One region of the Thalassospira sp. TSL5-1 genome, then DNA from elsewhere that is predicted to be linked to it. Evidence: predicted binding sites of a transcription regulator. Region 1 holds the regulator's gene; each other region holds the start of a gene.
The links. Region 1 encodes PhoB, which activates phosphate uptake and scavenging genes when phosphate is short. Its sites were predicted from a motif close to TNTCATAAAACTGTCA; they were not measured.

Region 1 (3,876 bases):
AGTCACCGCGCTGATTGGTCCGTCGGGTTGTGGCAAATCCACTTTCCTGCGTTGCCTTAACCGCATGAACGACACCATTGATGGCGTGACCATCAATGGCAAGGTCACACTGGATGAACGCGACATTTACGATAAATCAATCGACGTGGTGCAGTTGCGGGCGCGCATCGGCATGGTGTTCCAGAAACCCAACCCGTTCCCGAAATCGATTTTCGATAACGTGGCCTATGGCCCGCGCATTCATGGTCTGGTCAATTCCCGCGACGAACTTGACGAAATCGTCATGACCTCGCTGGAAAAGGCTGGCCTTCTGAAAGAAGTCAAAGACCGTCTGGCATCACCGGCGACGGGTCTTTCCGGTGGTCAGCAGCAGCGCCTGTGCATTGCGCGTGCGGTTGCGGTCAGCCCCGAAGTTATTTTGATGGATGAACCGTGTTCCGCGCTGGATCCGATTGCGACCGCCAAGGTCGAGGAACTGATCGACGAGCTGCGTTCGAACTACACAATTGTCATCGTCACACACTCCATGCAGCAGGCCGCGCGTGTGTCGCAGCGCACGGCCTTTTTCCACTTGGGTAAACTTGTGGAAGTCGGCGAAACGGACCAAATCTTTACCAACCCGAGAGATGAACGGACCAAGGGTTATATCACTGGTCGCTTCGGTTAATCCGGGCAGGAGGTAATTCCATGAGAAAAGAAGAAACCCATATTGTCAGTTCATTCGACGAAGAACTGACCCGGTTGAACAATATCATATCCCAGATGGGCGGCCTGGCCGAAAGCCAGCTGATTTCGGCGATCCGCGCGATTTCCAAGCGCGATTCCGAATTGGCCGAACAGGTCATTGTTTCAGACCTGCGCATCGACAAGCTGGAACAGGAAGTTCAGGATTTCGCTGTGCGTGTTCTGGCCCTGCGTCAGCCAATGGCCGATGATTTGCGCCAGGTTGTAACCGCGCTTAAATTGTCAAATGATCTGGAACGCATTGGTGATCTTGCCAAAAACATCGCCAAGCGCGCCCAGGTTCTGAACCAGATCCCGCCGATCCGCCCGGTTCAGGTCATTCCTAACATGGCCCGTCTGGCACAGGAAATCATCAAGGATGTTCTGGACGCCTATATCGAGAATGACGCGGAAAAAGCCCAGCGCGTGTGGGCCCGTGACCAGGAAGTGGATGATATGTACAATTCGCTGTTCCGCGAATTGCTGACTTACATGATGGAAGACCCGCGCAACATTACCGCATCGACCCATCTTTTGTTCATTGCCAAAAACATCGAACGCATCGGCGACCATGCCACCAATATTGCCGAAACGATCTATTACCGCATCAAGGGCGAGGATCTGCCGGTGGATGGCCGTCCCAAAAACGATGCTGCCAATTTTGCCGTGATTGAACCCAACGAGGCAGGGGAATAACAGGATGGATCCTACGGTTCTTATTGTCGAGGATGAAGCCGCCATCGTCACGATGTTGCGCTACAACCTTGAACGGGAAGGCATGAATGTTGTGGAAGCCGGTGACGGGGACGAAGCCCTGAAAATCATGGCTGAAACCCATGTCGATCTGGTCCTGCTGGACTGGATGCTGCCGGTCATGTCCGGGATCGAAGTATGCCGTCAGATCCGCCGTAAACCGGAAAGCCGCGATTTGCCGGTGATTATGGTGACAGCGCGTGGTGAAGAAGGCGACCGCATTCGCGGCCTTGATACCGGGGCGGATGACTATGTGACCAAGCCCTTTGCCATTGGCGAATTGCTGGCCCGTATCCGTGCGCTTTTGCGCCGGTCGGGTCCGGCGCAACCACAGGGGCAGTTGATCTATTCCGATATCGAAATGGATCTGGCGGCACATCGTGTCAATCGCAGCGGCAAACCCATTCATTTGGGGCCGACGGAATTTCGTCTTTTGCGGTATTTCCTGGAACATCCGGGCCGGGTTTTTTCGCGCGAACAGCTCCTTAACGCTGTTTGGGGGCCGAATATCTATGTCGAAACCCGCACGGTGGATGTGCATATCCGCCGTTTGCGCAAGGCCCTGAATGACGTTAAAGGCACCAAGGATGTGATCCGCACTGTGCGTGCCGCGGGTTATGCTTTGGATGACGATGCGGCGGCGTAAGCGGCTTTTTTATTTCGTCAAATTGTGACAGAAATTCGCAATTTACACTGAAAATACAAGGCCCTGTCATAATGGCAGGGCCTTGTTTTATGCGGTGTGGAAGGCGGGCTTTGCCAATGCCTTTTATGCCTTGTGTTCCGGTTCGTTGGTTGCCGAAGCCGGTTTCGTTGCGGAGGCGGATGAATGAGAAGGCGAACGTGGGGCCAGCTCATTCATCAGCAGCATGTCGGCCCGGCGGAATTTGGCAATCTCGCTATCAATTTCATCTTGTGGAACATCGCAGGCGGAAAGCACATGGTCCGACAGGCGCAAGCCTGTTTCCAGCACTTCGGGGATGGCGGCATTCGCCCCGCTGCGTGACAGCGCGCCGATATGGGAAATATCCTGGGCACGGGCAAAAATTCTCAGGTGCGGGTAATGCTGGCGCAGCAAGGCTACGGTTTTCTCGGTTTCATGCGGCGAACCCATCGCAACGGCGGCAACATGTGCCTGATCGGTGTGGGCGGCCCGGAAACTTTCCGGTCGGGACCCATCGGCGAAATAAACCGGCAGGCCTTCGGCACGACCACGCGCCACCTGCTGGGCATCGGAATCCAGAACGATAAAGGGAATGTTGCGGGTTCTTAACAAACGGGCCAATACCCGGCCCACACGCCCACAGCCGATAATCAGAACATGATGGGCGACCCCATCGGTATGGGCCTCGATTTCACCGAGTTGGTCAGTTTCGCGTGGATGAAAAATATCCTCCAGCTTTTTGCCAAGGCCAATCATGCTGGGGGTCAGGGCCATTGAAATGGCGACAATCGGCACCAGAATAGCCGCCAGTTGCGGGGTGATTGCGCCATTTTGCGCGGCCAGCGAAAACATCACAAAGGCAAATTCACCGCCGCCCGCCAGCCCCAGGGCAATGCGCATCGATACCGCCCGGTCAAACCGTGTTGCCAGGGACAGTAAAAACAAAATCGCCCCCTTGATCAGCAACAGGGCCAAAACCCCCAAAATGACGGTCAGCGCATGATGATAAACCACCCCGACATCCACCGACATGCCGACCGACATGAAAAACAGGGACAAAAACACGCCGCGAAATGGCGCAATGTCGGCTTCGATCTGATGGCGAAATTCGGTTTCGGCCAGCATCACCCCGGCGATAAACGCCCCTAATGCCATCGAAAGACCGGCCATTTCCGTCAAGGTGCTGGCGGCCAGCACGGCAAATAGGGTGCCAATGGCAAATAGTTCCGGGTTATGCAGGGCGGCAATGGCGCGAAACATGGGCCGCAGCAAAAAGCGCCCGGCCAGCAGCAATACGGCAACGGCCCCCACACCGGCGAGGATGCTGACCCACGGGCTGGTGGTGCTGGCGGTATTGCCCGCCGCCTGTACCATGATCAGAAAGGGGCCAACCGCCACATCCTGAAGCAGCAAAACTGCCAGGGCGGCCCGGCCAAAACGGGTGTGAAGCTGTCGTTCGTCTGAAAGCTGCTTGAGGATAATCGCGGTGGACGAAAGGGCCAGGGCCCCGGCAATCACCAGCGCGCTGGGCAAGGGCAGGTCGATGGCCATCAGAACGACAAAACCAATGCCCAGCGTCACGGTTATTTGCAAAACCCCCAAAGCGGCAAACTTGCCGCCGATTACGCGCAACCGTTCGCGCGATAGTTCCAGCCCGATCATGAAAAGCAGGAAGACAACACCCAGTTCGGCAACGGTGGAAATATCGCGATTATCGGGAATAAGTCCCAGCCCAA
Region 2 (3,876 bases), on a different contig from region 1:
CTGGCGGGCGAGATGCAGGGCCTGTTTTTCACGAGCATGGCGCACCATCCATTCGGTGGCGGGCATCACATCTTCCGCCCATAACAAACGCAGCGGTCCTTCGGCATCCCCGGTTTTTGTTTCGGACACATGCGCACGCAATACGGTTTCATAGGCATCACGGTTTTCTGCCCAAACCGCCACCACGCCGCTTAAAGTTTCGCGCACAGTTGCCGTCTCTGCCATAAACCCGACATCGGTTTCATGGTCGTTGCCAAGATCACGCACAAAGTGACAATGCCCCAACCAGGGCTCGAACTTTGCTTTCGTCATGTCAGATGCACCATCAGGTGATTTCCTTGCACAGCCCGTCGCCAAACACGTTTTTTTGGCCGAAGGCTAAACCATGCCAAAACCCCATGAGCAGCGTCTGCCGGAAATTTCACCAAAACGACAATTTCGCCAAAACGAAATAAGCCTTTGTTTTTAAGATATATTATTGGGATATGGTCGATCATGCCGAATGGCATTCCGGGCGGATTTCCGCCCGGTTAGGCGGAAATCCGCCCGGTCAGGCCAAAACAACCCGCAGAATCGGGTGCGTTGCATCGTTGGTTGTGGGTAGGGTTTTGCTGGGGCCGGTTGTCGCCCTTGCTTTGCCGATCTTGAGTAATCAGCTCAAGTCATACACGCCTGACCGACGGAATGTTGGGGCTTGGGTTATTACCCCTGTAGGGCGTCGATCATGGCATGGGCCGCAGCTTCACCACTTTGAAACGCGGCTTCGATGCGTGCGCCCATGCACCAGTCACCGGCGGCAATGACACGGCCATCGGCAGAGGCAAAATGACTTTGCCCCAGCGGGCTTGTCGTGCGGGCATAGCGCCAGCGATGTGCCTGGCTTGAAACCGGCATCGGCAGTCTGGCACCTGCCTGCGCAAAGACTGTTTTTGTGACTGCGGTTATTTGGTTCACCACATCTTCGGCTTTTTCTTCCAAATGGGTTTGGGACCAATCGACCGATGCGTGGATGGTCCAGCATTCATAAGGTGCCGGGGGTGATATTGCTTTTGTAAGCGGATTGCGACCAATCCAGGATATGGCCGGATCGGGTTTGGAAAACACATCAAAGGGAAGGGCTGTGGACTCCTGAAACGCTAACATAACAGCCCAGCAGGGTGCCATTTTAACGTCGTTTATAACGTCAAATCGCGGCGAGAGAGGCATAAGGAGTTCGGCACTTTGTGGTGCCGGGATGGTAACGATCACGCCGTCAAACTCACCATGTGATATCCGGTTTTTATGGTCCTGCTCTGATGCGAAGCTGTAAAGCTGGTAACGGTTGTGATTTGTCGGGGCAATTTGTGCGATACGTGTCTTGCACTGAATGTCGAAGCCGGAATTTAAGGAACTGACAAGTTTGTTCATTGCGGGCTTCCCGCGATACCATGTTTCTGGCGGTTCGGGGGCTATGGTCGGTGTGGTTGTTGGGTCAGGCCACTGTTGTGCCGCCCAATGTTCAGCCGCGCCGCTATCAACGGCATTTTCAAGATATTGCACAAAATCGGGGTGGCGGGCAGTGGCATATTGGGCACCATGATTGAATATCCCGTAATCTGTTCTGCGGGCTGCCAGACGACCGCCCAGGCCACGGCTTTTTTCAAAAACCTGCACCTTATGTCCGGCGCGATGAAGGATATGGGCGGCATTGAGCCCGGTCATTCCGGCGCCGATGACGGCAATTTCAAAACGTGGCATACGGTTTAATCCTGCTGATATTCTTATGAATAAGATACGCAAAATGCAACCAAACGGAGCACTTAACTCAGCCCGATATTTATAAAAGCGTCATATCGGTGTCATAATAGCGTTACCGCTGGCAGGCATGTTGTCGCATTTGCCAATTTTTGACAAAGGGGACAAATCAATGCGTCGTTCGATTATGATGGCAGGTGTTGCCATTTCCGGTTTGCTTACGGCCTGTGCAGGCAACGGAACTTCAATGGATAACGGCATCAGCCTGCGAAGTGCAAATGTGGTGCCCCATCGTTTGAGCATTGCGCCTCTTGGAGAATATCGCACCCATTTGTTTGATGAAGGCGGGGCAGAAATTGTCGCCTATGACGTCGCAAGCAAGCGGGCTTTCGTGGTCAATGGTGGCGATAAGGGGATTGATATTCTTGATATTTCAGACCCGATGAATGTTTCAAAAGTTTCGACCATTGCCCTTTCAAAATGGGGTAAGGCCGCGAATAGTGTTGCCGTTCATAACGGGCTTGTCGCTGCTGCGGTTGAAAATACCGACAAACAGGCCCCTGGGCAGGCGGTGTTTTTTGACATCGATGGTAACTTCAAGGCCGCTGTAAAGGTCGGTGCATTGCCCGACATGATTAAATTCACCCATGATGGCAAACATGTGCTGGTTGCCAATGAAGGTGAGCCGAATGATGCCTTTGGCAATGACCCGGAAGGAAGCGTTGCCGTAATTTCCGTTCCGGACGATGTTACGAAAATGACCGATGCGGACGTTCGTTTCGCCCGGTTTGATGCCCTGAATAATAAAAAACTGCCTGCGGGAATGCGCACCGCCAACCCTGGCACATCCAGTGTGGCACAGGATATTGAACCGGAATATATCGCGATTAGTGCGGATGACCGGAAGGCCTATGTGACCTTGCAGGAAAACAACGCCATTGCGATTGTCGATATCGCATCAGCGCGTGTTAGCGATGTTGTTGGCCTGGGTTTCAAGGACCACATGGTAAATGCGATGGATGCCAGCAATAAGGATGGTGCCATTCGCATCAAACCCTGGCCGGTATTTGGCATGTATATGCCAGACACCATCGCCGGGATCGAGATTGACGGCAAAAATTATTACATCATCGCTAACGAAGGTGATTCCCGCGACTATAAAGGGTATAGCGAGGAAGCCCGCGTTGCTGACCTGAAACTCGACCCGTCTGCTTTCCCCAATGCAAAAGAATTGCAAAAGAAGGAAAACCTTGGTCGTCTGAAGGTTACAACCGCACAGGGTGACATCGATGGCGACGGTGATTTTGATCGGTTGTTCAGCTTTGGTGGGCGGTCATTTGCCGTTTTGGATGATCAGGCTGATATGATCTTTGATAGTGGAGATCAGATTGAGCAGTATCTTTCGGCCTATCTGCCCCGTGACTTTAATTCAAATAATGACGAAAATGGCAGCTTTGATGATCGGTCCGATGACAAGGGACCAGAGCCGGAAGGGGCCGCAGCGGGCTATGTAAATGGCGTTCCGTATGCCTTTATCGGGTTGGAACGCCAGGGGGGATTTATGGTGTATGATCTGACCAACCCGGCCAATCCGCAATTTGTGACCTATCATACGGATCGTAACTTTGAGGGTGATCCCAAGCAGGATACAGCAGGCGAATTGGCGCCCGAAGGGATGTTGTTTATTGATGCCAAACATAGTCCGACGGGTAATGCGATGCTTGTGGTCGCGTCCGAAGTTTCCGGCAGCACCATGCTTTATGATTTGAAGTAACAGAGATCATCGTCAATATGTTTTGGCAATGATATTGGCCGGCAAAAAAGTAAGGGGCGGATCAAACGGGTTTTGATCCGCCCCATGTCGTTTCGCGTCATTTTCCGGAATGTAACGGTTTTGATATATATTGCGTATGCAGAATGCTTCAATTTGTTACAAAAAACGATTACACTCCGCCGCGATCAGCAAAAAGCCATTGATTTTGCAGGAGACAGAGGCTGAATTCCCGTCGTGAACCCCATATTCTGGTTGTCGATGATGACCAGGAAATCCAGAAACTGCTTAAAAAGTTTCTGATGCAGCATGGCTATCGCATGACCACGGTTTCGGATGGAACCGAAATGCGTAAAGCCCTGCGGGACTGG
Region 3 (3,876 bases), on a different contig from region 1:
ACATCGAAACAAGGCGACGGCGCATATACATGCGGCGCTGATAAGGGGTGGAAACCTGACGTTCGGTCGTTGGTTTGACCGGTATTTGAACTGACATATCCTGTCCTTTCCCGGCCTAGTGGCCTGCCTGTTTTTTCAAACGCAGCAAAAACAGCCGCGCAACTGCCAGCACGATGAAGGTAATGACAAACAGGGTCAGCCCCAGTGTCACCAGTGCCGATGTGTGCAGCTTGGAATCCGCTTCGACAAATTCATTGGCAATCGAGGATGAAATGGTCGCCCCCGGCCCCATGATGGAGGCCGAAAGCCGGTGCGAATTACCGATCACAAAGGTCACCGCCATCGTTTCGCCCAGCGCACGGCCCAGCCCCAGCATGACCGCCCCCACCGTGCCCGCACGGCAATAAGGCAGCACAATGCGATACACGACTTCCCAGCGCGTGCAACCCAGCCCATAGGCCGATTCCTTAAGCACGGCGGGAACCGTGGTAAAGACATCGCGCATCATCGCACTGATGAACGGAACGATCATGATGGCCAGAATGATGCTGGCGGTAAAAATACCAATGCCCATTGGCGGGCTGGCAAAAAGCGGGCCAATCACGGGAATTGGCGCCAGGTTGGCCATCGTCCAGCGTTGCAGGGCGGCACCAAAAGTCGGGGCAAAAACAAACAGCCCCCACATCCCGTAAATGATACTGGGAATGGCGGCGAGCAACTCAATCGCCATTCCAACCGGCCGCGCGATCCAGGCCGGTGAAAGTTCGGTCAGAAAAATCGCAATGCCAAAACTTACCGGAACGCCGATCAAAAGGGCGATGATGGCCGTGATCAATGTCTGGATGATGGCCGGAAGCGCGCCATAGACATCCGTGACCGGGTTCCAGTCGGAACTGATGAAAAACGACAATCCCTGATTTTGCAAAACCGGGATACTGCCCATCACCAGAAAGGCCAGAATGGCGACCAGCAAGAGCAGTACGAACATTGACAGTCCGAATGTCAGATTATGGAAACCACGATCAAATGCCGGTCTGAACTGTTTTACGGACACCGCAATAAACCTGTTTTCTAGGGAAAAATATAACGACCTTTAAAACACCAAAGCCCGCCGCCGAGATCGTTCGGCGGCGGGTTGGTCAGGTAAGTTATGCAGCAAACTTACCAGATCTTTTTGCCATTGCTGCCTTTGACGTCGGCAGACCAGGTTTTTTCAACCATATCGACGACGTTTTCCGGCATGGCGACATAGTCAAGCTTGTCGGCAATTTCGCCACCGTTTTTGAAGGACCAGTCAAAGAAATTCAGGACTTCTTTGGCGGTTTCCGGCTTTTCCTGGGATTTGTGAACCAGGATGAAAGAAGCCGCGGTGATCGGCCAGCTTTTGGCACCCGGCTGGTTGCCAAGGATCAGGTAGTAACCCGGCGCATGGGCCCAGTCTGCATTGGCAGCGGCAGCAGCAAACGAGGCAGCGGTCGGAGAAACGAACTCGCCATCCTTGTTTTTCATCTGGGTGTAGGCAAGGTTGTTTTGCAGGGCGTAGGCATATTCAACATAACCGATCGAACCGTCGATCTGTTTGGTGTAGGAAGCAACACCTTCGTTGCCCTTGCCACCAACACCGACCGGCCACTGAACCGATTTGTTGACACCAATGTTTTTCTTCCATTCCGGGCTGACAGCAGCCAGGTAGTTGGTGAAGTTAAAGGTGGTGCCTGAACCATCCGAACGCTCAACAACCGAAATGGCTTCTGACGGCAGTTTCAGGTCCGGGTTAAGATCGGTGATCTGCTTGTCGTCCCACTTGGTGATTTTGCCAAGATAGATGTCGGCAAGAACCGGGCCGGTCAGCTTAACATCGCCGCCCTTGATGCCTTTGATGTTCACGACAGGAACAACACCGCCCATGATCATCGGCCACTGAACCAGGCCTGCCTTGTCGAGTTCTTCTTTGGTCAGCGGTGCGTCAGATGCACCGAAATCAACGGTTTTAGCTTTAATCTGCTTGATCCCGCCGCCCGAGCCGATCGACTGGTAGTTCATCTTGACACCGGTTTTTGCTTCATAGGCTTCGGCCCATTTTGCATAAACCGGATAAGGGAAGGTAGCACCGGCACCGGAAATTTCGGTGGCCTGCGCCGAAGCAAATACACCGGCAGCCATCAAAAGAGCAGCACCACCCAGGATGCCTTTCTTAAAAGTCGTCAGCATGAGGTTCTCCCAATCACCATAGCGGCAAAATCAAAAAATCAGTGAAATTTGACTGTCGGCAGAATACCGCCACCAAACTTCTGAAATGAATTTTCGCCCCGGCTCGCTGTAAACCGTTGCGATGGCGCAGAACCTACACCCGGATTTTTCGATTTTTTCCTACAGTTTTGTGAAATCGTTCACACTACGGGGAACCTTTTATGTGAAACACAACCCGTAACAGGTCGGCCCCACATCGCCACCAGAGATGAAAAACTGACCAACCAAGATATAAAAAATTTTAAAAACAAATAGTTACGAGCCTTTGCGCAACAATCGGCATTTTCGCCAAAAGAAAACCCGTCAATGTGAAACAGATCACAATGACGGGTTGTAGCGGGTTGTGTTTTGTAAAATTTTAAGGTCGGAAATACGTATTTCAGGCCATTTACACGAAAGACAGACTTATTCGGGCTGAGGCTGCCCCGGAATCCGATACAGATCGGCCCCCGGGATGGCATGCAAAAACCCGTTGGCAAGGGTAATATCCCCGGCAATATCCAAAACGGCCTCGCGGGCCTCCTCTGGCCCGATATGCCCGCCCAACAACTGGCGATAAACCGTGGCAATCGCCACCATATCGCAGCGATGGGGTGACAGGCGGAACAGGTTAATGCCAGCCTGGCGCAAATCCGCCATTTCGGCAGACAATTCCAGATAGGTCCCCGACAGGGTTTGCAGGCCGTTAACCGCCAGGAAAGGCGCACCATCCAGGGTATCGACATTCATGCCATCGGGTGTATCACCACACACATAACGGCAGCCATCCTTATGCAGGCCATTGGCGCGCGCCGAATAACACCGTGCTGAAATCGCCAGCGGCACCCGGCCAAAAACCTGCATTTCCATTTCAACATCGCGCGCAGCGGCACACAGGCTGGCAATCGAGGATTCGGGCAATTCCCACGGCAGGGAAATGCGGGTTGCCCCGCGTTCGATCATATAACGAAGCGTCCCTTCATTATAAATATTCACATAAGGCCCAACCATATGCGGCCGCCCAGCCAGCACACCAATGGCGGAAAAATCGTTGGCCTCGATCAGCATATCGGGCATTTCCGCCAGATCCCGAATAATACCGACCTCGCGGTCGCCCATCACCAGGGCCAGTGTGGAATAAACCACCTGCTTGCCTGCCCGTTGCAGCCTTTCAATCACATCGGGCCATTCGCGGTCGAAAAACGGCATGCGTTTGGCACATACAACTTCGCCAACATGCACCACATCGACATCGGCTTCATCCGCGATGCGGGCATAAAAATCGCGCAGATAGTCGGCCTGCCAGTGAAACAGAACCGGCCCCATCACCAGCCGTGCAGCAGATGGGGCGTCGGAAACGGATGACGGCATTTTGTTGACAGACATGCTCATTGCCAGTTCCTCCGATAGGCCCCGGTGGTGTCGCTTTGGCCTTCGGTCATATGGGAAAGCCGGCTGGTGGTTGCGCCGTGCCCTGCAGCAATCTGGTCTAACGCACGCCGAAAACTGCCCACAACCTGCGAGATATAGGCCTTGCCACGCTGGCGGCCTTCAATTTTAAGGGCGGTCACACCGGCGGCCTCAAGTTCGGGCAACATGCTGGTAACATCCAGGCTGGTGGGTTCCTCGAAAAGATATCCCGCCTTG
Region 4 (3,876 bases), on a different contig from region 1:
AAACTGGATGTCGATGTTTATGGCACCGACCGGCGCGATGAAATTGGTGAAATTTCCAGTGCAATGGAAGTTTTCAAAACCAATATGATCCGCAACCGCGAAATGGAAGAAGCCGCCGAGCGTGCGGAACAAAAGGCGATTGAAGACAAGAAACGCGCCATGAACGAGCTTGCCAACCAGTTTGACCAGACTGTTGGTGCCATCGTGACGATTGTCGCCTCGACCGCGACCGAACTGGAAACAGCCGCCCAAACCCTGACCAGTTCGCTCAATGAAACAAATACACAATCCAGCACCGTTTCGGCTGCGGCAACACAGGCCAGCAGCAATGTTGAAACCGTTGCCACCGCCTGCGAAGAACTGGCCGCATCCGTGCGCCAGATTGGTGAACAGGTTGTACATTCATCCGATGTCACGCAAATTGCGGTGGAAAAAGGGGCCGAAACCCAACGCACGGCCGAAGGGCTTGTTGAATCGGTGCAAAAAATTGGCGAGGTCGTGAACCTTATCCAGGACATTGCCGCCCAAACCAACCTGCTGGCCCTGAACGCCACCATCGAGGCGGCCCGCGCGGGCGAAGCCGGCAAAGGCTTTGCCGTTGTTGCGTCGGAAGTCAAAAACCTTGCAACCCAGACGGCAAAAGCCACCGAAAGCATCACCAATCACATTGCCGAAGTGCAGGAAGTCACCCACACCACTGTGGATGCCATTCGCGATATTTCCGAAGTAATTTCGCGCACCCGCGAAACGGCCTCGTCCATTTCGTCTGCCGTGGAGGAGCAAAACACCGCCACCCAGGAAATCGCCCAGAATGTCGCCCAGGCCTCCGCCGGGACACAGGAAGTCTCCAGTGCAATTACCCAGGTTAGCGAAGCCGCCAATGAAGGCGGCGCCGCCGCAGAACAGGTTCTGTCAAGCGCACGGGAACTTTCAACATCGGCGGAAAACCTGCGACGCGAAGTAGACACGTTTATCGCCAAAGTCCGTGCCGGATAAAGTTTCGTGAAAAATCCCAAAGGCGCAAATTCCCGGAATGGGACAAAGCACCGTATCTTCTAACACGACAAAGGCGACAGGGTTAATCATCTCCCGGTCGCCTTTGAAACGTTACCAACGCACCATTCGTCATGTTTCGCGATTGGAAAGGCGCAAAGGTTCGGATGGTTCGCCCCCCAGTTCGCCCCCCGCCCGACTGTTTGTTGCCTCGAAATAGGCGCGCGGAACCAGCAGCCGAACCGGATAGGGCGACAAACTGATTTCACAGGGCAAGGCTCCGGCATTTTCACCATCAATTTGCACCGGCGCGGGCCCGCAATGACTGGTGATCGTTAACCGTTCGGTCCGCACGACACTGACATCGGACTGGCGAAACAGGCGGTTCATCGTCAAGGCCAGGCCATAGCGTGCCGTTGCCAGGCTGCCGCTGGCGGGCATCATCACGACATCAAGTTTATTATCCGTCAGCGACGCATCGGGTGAAATGATAAATTTGCCGCCATAATGGCTGGCATGGGTAGCCACAACCCCGGCAACACGGTATTGCTCCCGGCCGATATGCACCTCGAAATCGCGATGGCGGGGAAAGGCGATGTTGCGCAGGCCCTCAAGCACATAGGCCCCTTTGCCTATCAGGCGTTTCAACCTTAGCGATACATTGGCAACCGTATCGGCATCAGCCCCAATGCCCACCATCAGAAAAAATGCCCGACCGTTCAGCAATCCCGGCCGCACCCAGACATAAACCGGATCATTGATGTAGCTGGCAACAGCACGGGTATTCACCCCCAATCCGACCTCGACAGCCAGAACATTGGCCGTTCCAAGCGGAATAATGCCAAGAGGCGGCACCTCGTGCCCGTCGATCTGGGCATCCAGCAAACCATTCAGGGCTTCGTTCAGCGACCCGTCGCCCCCGGCCACATACAGCCTGCGCCCGGCCCGCACCCGCCGCGCCAATTCACGGGCATGACCGGGATGGGTGGTCTGTAATAATTCTGCCTTTACCCCCGCACGTTGCAGGATAGCCGACAGGAAACGCTGCTTGTTGCCCCCGGCACGCGGATTAAAAATAATGGTAATGCCGTCATTGACCATGAAACAAATATTACCTGTAATAAAACTGAAAAATACTTTCGATCAACATCCCATAGAAAAGTAATTATGTAACAAAATCCTTTCAACACTGATAAATTTCTGTGAACGGGTTATATATTCGCGCCTTTTGTTTTATTCAGATATTGGTCGAGCCCAATAATTAAGGTGCCTGACCATCCTTTGCATGGGGACCTGGAGGGCGACGATGACAGCAATGAACACGAAACCCCACTACCGCACGGTATGGATTTCAGATGTGCATCTGGGCACACGCGGCTGCCAGGCGGAACTGCTGGTAGATTTCCTCAACGAAGTCACGGCGGACACCTATTATCTGGTGGGCGACATCATAGACGGCTGGCGCCTGAAGAAAAGCTGGTATTGGCCCGAAAGCCACCATGCCGTGATCACAAATATCATGGAAAAAGCCAGAAACGGCGCCAAGGTGATTTTTGTGCCCGGCAACCATGACGAATTTGCCCGCGAATTTGTGGATATGACATTCGGCCATGTCGATGTGCGGATGAACGACATTCACACCACCGCCGATGGCAAACGCCTTTTGGTCATTCACGGCGACGAATTTGACGGGGTTGTCAAATATGCCCGCTGGCTGGCCTATCTCGGCGATACCGCCTACAACTTTGCCATCATGCTCAACCGGTATTTCAACGCCGCCCGGCGCAAGTTGGGATACGGGTACTGGTCGCTGTCGGCCTATCTGAAAAACCGGGTTAAAAACGCGGTTCAGTTCATTTGCGATTTTGAAAATGCCGTGGCCCATGCCGCCACCAAACGCAAGGTGGACGGGGTTGTGTGCGGCCATATCCACCATGCCGAAAAACGCATGATCGGCAATGTGCTGTATTGCAATGACGGTGACTGGGTTGAAAGCTGTACGGCCCTTGTCGAACACAAGGATGGCGAGCTGGAACTGCTGCACTGGGCCGATATGCGCAATATGGCGATGACCTATATTGGTGGCAATTCCGCCAGCAGCCCGGCAAGTGCGGGCCTGGGTCGTTTGATGTCGCTGTTTCGCAGCGCCACCACCCCGGACAATGCGCCGTCGGCCGCCAATGCCCGCGTCATGACAAACAGCCCCCAAAACAATAATGCGATTGGTAAAACAGCATGAGAATACTGATTGTCAGCGATGCCTGGCGCCCGCAGATCAATGGTGTTGTCAGAACGCTGGAAACGGTTCGTGCTGAACTGATTGCACAGGGTCATGATGTTCGCATCATTTCGCCCGACCAGTTTAAAACCATTCCCTGCCCCACCTATCCGGAAATCCGGCTGGCGATTTTTGCCAAGCGCAAATTATCGCGCATGATTGACGCGATGCAGCCTGTTGCCATTCACATCGCCACCGAAGGGCCGCTGGGCCAGGCCGCACGCGCCTATTGCCTGAAGCGCAAACTGCCTTTTTCCACCGCCTATCACACCCGCTTTCCCGAATATCTTCATGCGCGCACCAAATTGCCGCTATCAATTTCCTATCGCGGGATGCGCCGTTTTCACGGCAAATCACAATCGGTCATGGTCGCGACCGAATCATTGCGCGACGAGTTGAAAAACTGGGGCTTTGAAAATCTGCATATCTGGTCACGCGGGGTGGATCTGTCGCTGTTTCATCCGCGTGAAGATGCCAGCTTTGGCGATTTTCCCAAACCCCACTGGCTGTTTGTCGGCCGGGTCGCGGTGGAAAAAAATATCGGCCATTTTCTGGATCTTGACCTGCCCGGCACCAAATTTGTCGTCGGCGATGGCCCGCAGTTA

Region 2: the regulator PhoB is predicted to act here: its motif matches at 1,815-1,830, upstream of LF95_RS08975 (choice-of-anchor I family protein).
Region 3: the regulator PhoB is predicted to act here: its motif matches at 2,371-2,386, upstream of pstS (phosphate ABC transporter substrate-binding protein PstS).
Region 4: the regulator PhoB is predicted to act here: its motif matches at 2,110-2,125, upstream of LF95_RS02035 (diacylglycerol/lipid kinase family protein).

The regions. Positions count from the first base shown of each region.
Region 1 covers NZ_KV880638.1:757,780-761,655, forward strand. Annotated here, with positions in the region: gene pstB (phosphate ABC transporter ATP-binding protein PstB) at 1-667, shown strand, start outside; gene phoU (phosphate signaling complex protein PhoU) at 688-1,419, shown strand; gene phoB (phosphate regulon transcriptional regulator PhoB) at 1,424-2,122, shown strand; gene LF95_RS13000 (cation:proton antiporter domain-containing protein) at 2,246-3,876, opposite strand, start outside.
Region 2 covers NZ_KV880637.1:1,896,971-1,900,846, reverse strand. Annotated here, with positions in the region: gene LF95_RS08990 (DUF4123 domain-containing protein) at 1-312, opposite strand, end outside; gene LF95_RS08980 (NAD(P)/FAD-dependent oxidoreductase) at 703-1,737, opposite strand; gene LF95_RS08975 (choice-of-anchor I family protein) at 1,907-3,508, shown strand; gene LF95_RS08970 (response regulator) at 3,730-3,876, shown strand, end outside.
Region 3 covers NZ_KV880637.1:922,854-926,729, reverse strand. Annotated here, with positions in the region: gene pstA (phosphate ABC transporter permease PstA) at 1-31, opposite strand, end outside; gene pstC (phosphate ABC transporter permease subunit PstC) at 116-1,054, opposite strand; gene pstS (phosphate ABC transporter substrate-binding protein PstS) at 1,162-2,211, opposite strand; gene LF95_RS04330 (ubiquinone anaerobic biosynthesis protein UbiV) at 2,656-3,621, opposite strand; gene LF95_RS04325 (ubiquinone anaerobic biosynthesis protein UbiU) at 3,618-3,876, opposite strand, start outside.
Region 4 covers NZ_KV880637.1:422,089-425,964, reverse strand. Annotated here, with positions in the region: gene LF95_RS02040 (methyl-accepting chemotaxis protein) at 1-996, shown strand, start outside; gene LF95_RS02035 (diacylglycerol/lipid kinase family protein) at 1,126-2,094, opposite strand; gene LF95_RS02030 (UDP-2,3-diacylglucosamine diphosphatase) at 2,300-3,232, shown strand; gene LF95_RS02025 (glycosyltransferase family 4 protein) at 3,229-3,876, shown strand, end outside.